Linked DNA regions of Sediminicoccus rosea. The protein of the gene in region 1 interacts with the protein of each later gene in a pairwise test. Links are inferred from orthologs where the notes say so. Each region holds a gene or a part of one and is shown in the gene's direction. Other genes may lie near its edges.

Evidence for each region. The genes of interacting proteins can lie anywhere in the genome.
Region 2: the proteins of R9Z33_RS00360 (region 1) and mrdA interact in binary tests that used the Escherichia coli proteins (3 or more experiments, as listed by UniProt). The link is inferred for Sediminicoccus rosea from one-to-one orthologs.

The regions. Positions count from the first base shown.
Region 1 is NZ_CP137852.1:77,183-81,557, reverse strand. The notes cover bases 555-3,732. They hold R9Z33_RS00360 (penicillin-binding protein 1A), read left to right. Parts: upstream 555-951; coding sequence 952-3,513; downstream 3,514-3,732. Other genes in these bases: R9Z33_RS00365 (ABC transporter substrate-binding protein), read right to left, coding at 555-787. In the rest of the region: more of R9Z33_RS00365, read right to left, coding at 1-554. UniProt on the Escherichia coli protein: Cell wall formation. Synthesis of cross-linked peptidoglycan from the lipid intermediates.
Region 2 is NZ_CP137852.1:1,362,684-1,366,874, forward strand. The notes cover bases 865-3,858. They hold mrdA (penicillin-binding protein 2), read left to right. Parts: upstream 865-1,424; coding sequence 1,425-3,293; downstream 3,294-3,858. Other genes in these bases: R9Z33_RS06530 (rod shape-determining protein MreD), read left to right, coding at 865-1,374; rodA (rod shape-determining protein RodA), read left to right, coding at 3,460-3,858. Outside these bases: rod shape-determining protein MreC, read left to right, coding at 1-830; more of rodA, read left to right, coding at 3,859-4,191. UniProt on the Escherichia coli protein: Catalyzes cross-linking of the peptidoglycan cell wall. Responsible for the determination of the rod shape of the cell. Is probably required for lateral peptidoglycan synthesis and maintenance of the correct diameter during lateral and centripetal growth.

The DNA.
Region 1 (4,375 bases):
TGGCCAGCCGCTGGTCCTGGCGCAGGCGCGCGAGGTCGGCCGTCGGCACCTGGTCGATGAATTCCACATCGCCGGCCAGCAGGGCCGCGGTGCGGGCGCTGTCATTGGTGATCATGCGGTAGTTGACGCGGGCGAAGGCCGGGCGCTCGCCGAAATACTGCTCGTTGCGCTCGAACTCGATGCGGTCGCCCATGCGGTGGCTGACCATGCGGTAGGGGCCGGTGCCGATGGCGGCGCGGCCGGCATTGAAATCCTCGGTTGTGACACCCTGATGCGTTTCGCGGTCCAGGATGTAGAGGTTCGTCATGTCCTGCGGCAGCAGCGGGTAGGGACCGTTGGTGGTGATGCGCAGCGTGTGGCTGTCCACCACCTCCACATTGCGGATCGGGCGGACGAAGGCGGCGAAGCTGGACGGGCTGTTGGGCACGTTCGGCACGCGCTGGAAGGTGAAGACCACGTCCTCGGCGGTGAACTCATTGCCGTTGTGGAAGCGCACGCCGCGCCGCAGCTTGAACTCCCAGACATCCGGGGCGATGGCCGTCCAGCTTTCGGCGAGGCCGGGCTGCATGCGGGCCTGGCCGTCCGTGTTGATCAGCCGGTCGAAGATCATCGCGGCCACGGCATTGTTGGGCGAAAGCTGGTGGAAATGCGGGTCGAGCGAGGTGACGGGCGCGCCGACGGCCATGTTCAGGGTCGGCGCCGCCGTCTGGGCTGCGGCCGGCCCCGGGGCCGTCGCCGCGACGGAAAGCGCCCCCAGCAGGGCGAAAATGCTCCGGGTCCAGGCCATGTTTGTTCTCCCGCGGGGCCATCAGATGAAGCGGGCTGTGTAGCAGCAAGATTACGCCGCAAGCTAGGTGGGCTTCACCTTTCTTGCGCTTCACCGAGGCCGCCGCATCCCCGACCCGCGCAGAAGGCGCGCGATTCGTTCGGATTTTGTGCTAGAGGGCCGACATGAATACGCCTCCGCCCGCCATCGAGGCCCCGGTCGTCCCGCCGCGGCCGGACAAGATCGCGCCCCCGACCCCGCCCAAGCGGCCGCCCTTCCGGCTGTTCGGCGGCTTCCTGCGCAGCCTCTTCATCCTGGCCGCCGTGGTGGCGCTGGGCGGCTCCGTCGCGGCCTATGGGCTCTATCGCAGCCTGGAGGCGGGGCTGCCCGACTATCGCTGGCTCGCCGACTACTCGCCGCCGCAGATGAGCCGCATCTACGCCGGCGACAGCCGCCTGATGGCCGAGCTCGCGGCCGAGCGCCGGGTGTTCGTGCCGATCGAGGCGATCCCGCGCCGCCTGCAACAGGCCTTCATCTCCGCCGAGGACCAGAATTTCGAGAGCCACCGCGGCGTGGACCCGGTGGCGGTGATGCGCGCCATCATCACCAACATCGAGCAATACGGCACCGGCCGCCGCATGGTCGGCGCCTCCACCATCACCCAGCAGGTGGCGAAGAACATGCTGGTCGGCAGCGACCGTACCGTGCTCCGCAAGGCGCGCGAGGCGCTGCTGGCAATGCGGCTGGAGAACGCCCTGCCCAAGTCGCGCATCCTGGAAATCTACCTGAACGAGATCTTCCTGGGCGCCCAGGCCTATGGCGTGGCCGCCGCCGCCCAGGCTTACTTCAACAAATCGCTGGAGGAACTCACCACCTCCGAGATGGCCTTCCTGGCGGCACTTCCGAAGGCGCCCAACAACTACAACCCGCTGCGCTTCCCCGAGCAGGCGCGAATCCGCCGCAACTGGGTGCTGGACCGCATGCTGGATGACGGCGTGATCACCGCCGCCGAGGCCAGTGCCGCCCGCGCCGAGACCATCCTGGCCCGCCCCTTCCGCCGGCCCGAAGTGGTGCCCGTGGGCGGCCATTTCACCGAGGATGTGCGGCGCGAGCTGATCTCCCGCTTTGGGCAGGAGCAGACGCAGGGTGGCGGCCTCGTCGTCCGCACCAGCCTCGACCCGGCCTTGCAGGCGGCGACGGAGGTGGCGCTGCGCAACGGCCTTCTCGCCTTCGACCGCCGCCGCGGCGGCTGGCGCGGCCCGCTCGCCAAGAGCGCGCATGGCGCGACGGAATGGCTTCCCGCGCTGGAGGCCTTCGGCCGCCCGCCCGGCATGCTGCCCGAATGGCGCCAGGCCGTGGTGATCGAGCTGCGCGAGCGCGAGGCGCGCGTCGGCTGGTTCGAGCGCGCCCATTCCCGCGCGCCGGCCGAGCCGCGCACCGGCACCATCCTGCTGGAGGACCTCGCCTGGGCGCGCCCCGTGCTGCCGAGCCAGGGCGTCCAGCCGGTGCGCCTGGGCAATGCGCCCCGCCGCATGTCCGATGTGCTGGCGCTGGGCGATGTGATCATGATCGAGCCGGCGCCCAGCGCGGCCCCGGCCGCCGGGACCGCGCCCGCCCGCAATGCCCCCGCCGCGCGGGCCGACCGCGTGCTGCTGCGCCAGATCCCGGATGTGGAGGGCGCGGTGGTCGCGCTCGATCCCAACACCGGCCGCGTGCTGGCCATGGCCGGCGGCTGGAGCTTCGAGCGCAGCCAGTTCAACCGCGCGAGCCAGGCGCTGCGGCAGCCCGGCTCCTCCTTCAAGCCCTACGTCTATATCGCGGCGCTGGAGCAGGGGATCCCGCCCAACCAGCGCTTCCTGGATGGCGGCGTGGAGGTCGCGACGCCGCAGGGCGTCTGGCGGCCGGGCAATTACGGCGGCGGTTCCTCGGGCGGCTACGTCACGATGCGGAACGCGCTGGAGCGCAGCCTCAACCTCGTCACCGTCCGCATCGCGCAGGATGTCGGCATGGACCGCGTGAGCGAGACGGCGGCCCGCTTCGGCGTGATCGAGAACATGCCGCGCTTCCTCTCCATGAGCCTCGGTGCCGGCGAGACGACGGTGCTGCGCCAGGCCGCCGCCTATGCCAGCTTCGTCAATGGCGGCAAGCGCGTGGAGCCGACGCTGATCGACAGCGTGCAGGACCAGCGCGGCCGCGTGATCTGGCGCAGCAGCAACCGCGAATGCGCGGGCTGCGCCTCGGGCCCCGAGGGCGGGCCGCCGCGCTTCACCGACAACCGCCGGCAGATCGCGGACCCCATCGCCGCCTTCCAGATCACCAGCATTCTCCAGGGCGCCGTGCAGCGCGGCACGGGTGCGCGCGCGGGCGCCGGGCTGAACCGCCCCGTCGCCGGCAAGACCGGCACGACGGATGACTACAAGGACAACTGGTTCGTCGGCTTCACGCCGGACATCGTGATCGCCGTCTGGGTCGGCTATGACGATCCGCGCAGCCTGGGCCAGGGCGAGACGGGCGGCACCAATGCCGCGCCGATCTTCCGCGAGGTGCTGGCCGCCGCCCTGCAGGGCAGCCCGGCCGTGCCCTTCCGCGCGCCGCCGGGCGTGGCGCTGGTCCGCATCCAGACCGACCGGGGCGAGACCATCCTGGAGGCCTTCCGGCCGGGGACGGAGAATTCCGCCACCATGCCCACCGAAATGGGCTCTGGCGCCGCCGCCCGGGTGGACAGCGGGCTGGGCGGGCTCTACTGAGCCCCCATGCGCGCAGACGCCCTCCAGCTCCAAGAGCAGATCACCGCTTCGGTGTCCCTGCTGAGGAGGCATCTTTGACTGGGATGCCTCCCTCATTCGCCTCGCCGAACTGAACGCGAAGGCCGAAGACCCCTCCCTGTGGAATGACGCCGCCGAAGCCACCAAGCTGATGCGCGAGCGCACGCGCCTGGCGGACCAGATCGAGGGCGTGCAGCGCCTCGAGCAGGGCGTGGCGGATGCGCTCGAACTCATCGAACTGGCCGAGGCCGAGGATGACGGCGCGACGGCCGATGCGGCCGTCGCCGACCTGCACGGCTTCGCCGCCGAGGCCAAGCGCCGTGAGATCGAGAGCCTTCTCTCGGGCGAGGCCGATGGCAACGACGCCTACCTCGAAGTGAATGCCGGCGCCGGCGGCACCGAAGCGCAGGACTGGGCCGAAATGCTCATGCGCATGTACATGCGCTGGGCCGAGCGCCGCGGCTACAAGGTCACGCTGACCGAGCAGTCCGAGGGCGAGGAGGCGGGCATCAAATCCGCCACCCTCCAGGTCACCGGCGACAACGCCTTCGGCTGGCTGAAGACCGAGACCGGCGTGCATCGCCTGGTCCGCATCAGCCCCTTCGGCGGCAATGACAAGCGCCAGACCAGCTTCGCCAGCGTCTATGTCTATCCGGTGATCGACGACAAGATCGAGATCGAGATCAACCCGGCCGACATCAAGACCGACACCTTCCGCGCCTCCGGCGCCGGCGGGCAGCATGTGAACAAGACCGAATCGGGCGTCCGCTTCACGCATATCCCGACCGGCATCGTCGCCGCCTCGACCCAGGACCGCTCGCAGCACCGCAACCGCGTCATCGCG
Region 2 (4,191 bases), 1.3 Mb from region 1 along the record:
TGGCCCGGCTGTCCCTGCCGGTGCTGATCGCGGCTGCCTTCGGCATCATGCTGCTGGGCAAGGCGGATGCCGTGCTGATCGAGCGCGCGCGCATGGCGCTGGCCGATGCGCTCTCTCCCATCTGGGCGGCGGTGCAGCAGCCCGTCTCGGCTGTGCGTGGGGCGGTGCAGGAGGCGGAGGCGCTGTGGCACATGCGGGCCGAGAACGTCCGCCTCACCGAGGAAAACGAGCGGCTGCGCCGCTGGCAGGCCACCGCCTTGGCTCTGGAGGCCGAGAACGCGTTGCTGCGCCGCCAGCTCGCCTGGGTGCCCGACCCCGCGCCGCAATTCCGTACCGCGCGCGTCGTCGCCGATGCCGGCGGCACCTATGCCCGCGCCGTGCTGTTGGCGACGGGTCCGCAGCATAATGTCCGCAAGGGGCAGATCGCCCTGGACGAGCGCGGCTTTGCTGGCCGGGTGACCGAAGTGGGCAGCCGCTCGGCCCGGGTCCTGCTGGCGACCGACATCAACAGCCGCGTGCCCGTGACGCTGGAAGGCAGTCGCGCGCGTGCCATCATGGTGGGCAACAACACGGCACGCCCCCGCCTGCAGCATTGGCCCGAGGGCACGCTGCCGCGCGAGGGAGATCGGGTGGTGACCAGCGCCCAGGCCGGCGCCTTCCCCGCGGGCCTACCGGTCGGCGTGGTGCGCTGGACCGAGAGCGGCGCCGTGGAGGTCGAGCTCTTCGCGCATCTGGAACGGCTGGACGTGCTGCGCCTTTTTGACTTCGGGCTCTCGGGAATCCTGCCGCCGGAAGCGGTCGCCCGGCCCGAGCCGCGCGGACGGCGCTGAGCTCATGGTCTCCAAGGGCCGGCCAGAGCCGCCCATGGGCCTGCTCCGCCGCCTCGACGCTGCGGCGCGGGCGGGATTTCCGGGGATGTTCACCGCCTTCCTGATCATCCTGGCGGCGGTGCCGGTCGGCATTCCCGGAATCGTGGGCGCGGTGTCACTGCCCTGCATTTTCTTCTGGACGATCTTCCGCCCGGCTGCCATGCCCGCGCCCGTGGTGTTCTCCCTGGGACTCTTGCAGGATCTGCTCTCCTTCGCCGCGCTGGGCACGGGGGTGCTCACGCTGCTCATCCTGCACGGCGTGACGCTGCGGCTGCGCGACATCCTGGCGCGGCAATCCTTCCTGGCCAATTGGCTGGTGTTCTGCGGCTTCGCGCTGTGCGCCGTAACGCTCGGCTGGGTGCTGCAGGCCATCCTCGGCTGGATGCTGCCGCCGGTTGCGCCGGGGCTGCATCAGCTCGGCATCGCTGCGGGCCTCTATCCGGCGCTGGCCTGGGTGCTGTCCCGCGTGCACACGGCGATGCGGCGCGCGGAGACGGCGCTGTGAGGTTCCCGCGCATCTTCCGCCGCACCAAGGGCGGCATCGAGAATTTCAGCATGCGCGGGGTGAAGCGCGAGGAGGAGGAGCGCCGCGGCGTCTTCACCCGCCGCGCGCTGCTGCTGGGCAGCGTCCAGCTTGGGGCCTTCGGCTTCCTGGGCTACCGGCTCCACAAGCTCCAGGTCGAGCAGGGCGAGCGCTATGCCACGCTGGCGGAGGAGAACCGCCTCTCCGCGCGCCTCATCTCGCCGCCGCGCGGGCGCGTGCTCGATCGCAATGAGCGCGTCGTGGCCGGCAATCGCCTGAACTGGCGCGCCCTGCTGGTGGCCGAGCACACGGCCGATGTCGGCGCCACGCTCGAGACCTTCAGCCGCATCGTGCCGCTGGCCGAGCATGAGCGTGCCCGTGTCGAGCGCGATGTGCGCCGCCGCCGCCGCTTCGTGCCCGTCATCGTCCGCGAATTCCTGACCTGGGAGGAGATGGCGCGCATCGAGGTGAACGCGCCCGACCTGCCTGGCATCCTGATCGATGTCGGCACCACGCGCATCTACCCGGAGGCCGAGCACCTCGCCCATATCGTCGGCTATGTGGCGCCGCCCGCCGAGCGCGACATGGATGGCGACCCGCTGCTGCAATTGCCCGGCATCCGCGTGGGCCGGGCGGGGATCGAGCGGCACCATGATCAGGTGCTGCGCGGTCGCGCCGGCGCGGTGCAGCTGGAGGTGAACGCGGTGGGCCGCGTGATCCGCGAGCTGGACCGGCGCGAGGGCATGCCCGGCCAGGACATCGAGATCAGCGTGGATACCGAGCTGCAGAAGGCGCTCCGCGGCAAGATCGAGGAAGGCACCTCGGTCGTCGTGATGAACGCCCGCAACGGCGAGGTGCTGGCCATGGCGAGCCAGCCGAGCTTCGACCCCAACGTCTTCAACTCGGGCGTCAGCAGCGCGCAGTGGCGGCAATGGACGGCGAACCGCGCGACGCCGCTCATCAACAAGGCGACGAACGGGCTCTATGCGCCGGGCTCCACCTTCAAGATGGTGGTGGCGCTCGCCGGGCTCGAGGCGCGCGTGATCACGACGGGCGAGCGCATCAGCTGCCCCGGCCATTTCGACCTGGGCGACAGCCGTTTCCATTGCTGGAACCGCAACGGCCATGGCGCGGTGGACATGCGCGCCGCCCTCAAGGTGAGCTGTGACGTCTATTTCTATGAATTGGCAAAGCGCCTCGGCATCAACCGGATCGCCGCCATGTCCCGCCGCTTCGGCCTGGGTGTGGACCTGGAGATCGAGTTGCCGGGCACCCGGCGCGGCCTCGTGCCGACACGCGAGTGGCGCGAGGCGCAGGGCCGGTCCTGGGCGCTGGGCGACACGGTGGTGCATGGCATCGGCCAGGGCTTCTACCAGCTCACGCCGCTCAGCCTCTGCACGATGACGGCGCGGCTCGCGACCGGGCGGGCGGTGCAGCCGCATCTGACGCGCAGCATCGGCGGGCGCCCGGTGCGCGGCAGCCGGCCGGAGGACTGGCCGACCATGGGCATCCCCGACCGCGACATGCGGCTGGTGCGCGATGCCATGTGGGCCGTGGTGAACGAGCAGGGTGGCACGGCGCTGACATCACGCCTGCCAGGCGGCTACGGCATGATGTCGGGCAAGACGGGCACCACGCAGGTGCGCCGCGTGACGCGCGAGCAGCGTGAGCGCGGCTTCAATGTCAGCCAGGTGCCGCGCGAATGGCGGCCGCACGCGCTGTTCGTCGGCTATGCCCCGCATGACAATCCGCTCTATGCGGTGAGCGTGATCGTCGAGCACGGGACGTCAGGCTCCGGCACGGCGGCACCGCTCGCGCGCGATGCGCTGGTCGAGACCTTCAACCGCTTCCGCCAGACCCCGCCCGGGCCGCGCGTGGCGGAGAGCGGACGGCGGACGTGATGCGGCAACTCATGCCGAGCGCATCCGAACAGGTCCAGCGCCGTGCCCGGAGAAGCCGGCCGCAAAGCGGCCGGCGGGCCCAGCCCGCCCTTCCCATCAGCTCCATCAGTCCCCGGCGCGCCAGCCAAGCCGCCGGAGGTGGCGCCCGGCGCCTGAGGGCCAGATAATGTCCACCGTCTTTGAGAAGCGGCTGCTGACGGGCGATCGTGGCGCCGGCATCCTGCAGAAGCTCTGGCAGATCCCCTGGCTCTTCGTCCTGCTGCTCTGCGCGGTGGGCAGCATCGGTTATGTCGCGCTCTATTCGGCGGGCAGTGGCAATCCGGACCTCTACGCCACCAAGCATGCGCTGCGCTTCGGCTTCTGCCTTGTGCTCATGCTCTGCATCGGCTTCGTGGACATCCGGCTGGTCGCGAAGCTGGCGCCGCTTGGCTACATCGTCGGCGTCGGCCTGCTCGTGCTCGTCGCGCTGCATGGCGAGGTGGGGAAGGGCGCGCAGCGCTGGGTGGATCTGGGGCCGCTCCAATTGCAGCCCTCGGAACTGATGAAGATCATGCTCGTGCTGGCCCTCGCCGCCTGGTTTCACCGGGCGAGCTGGGACCGGGTGGGCAATCCCTTCTTCCTGGTCATCCCCGCCATCCTCGTGCTCGTCCCGGTGGCGCTGATCTTCAAGCAGCCCAATCTCGGCACCTCGCTGATCACCGCGGCGCTGGGCGGCGCCATGTTCTGGGCGGCGGGTGTGCGCTGGTGGAAATTCGCCGCCATCATCGGCGCGGTGGTGGCGGCAGCCCCCATCGTCTATGAGAATCTGCGCGATTATCAGCGCGCGCGCATCACGACCTTCCTCGACCCCGAGAGCGACCCTCTGGGTGCCGGCTACAACATCATCCAGTCGAAGATC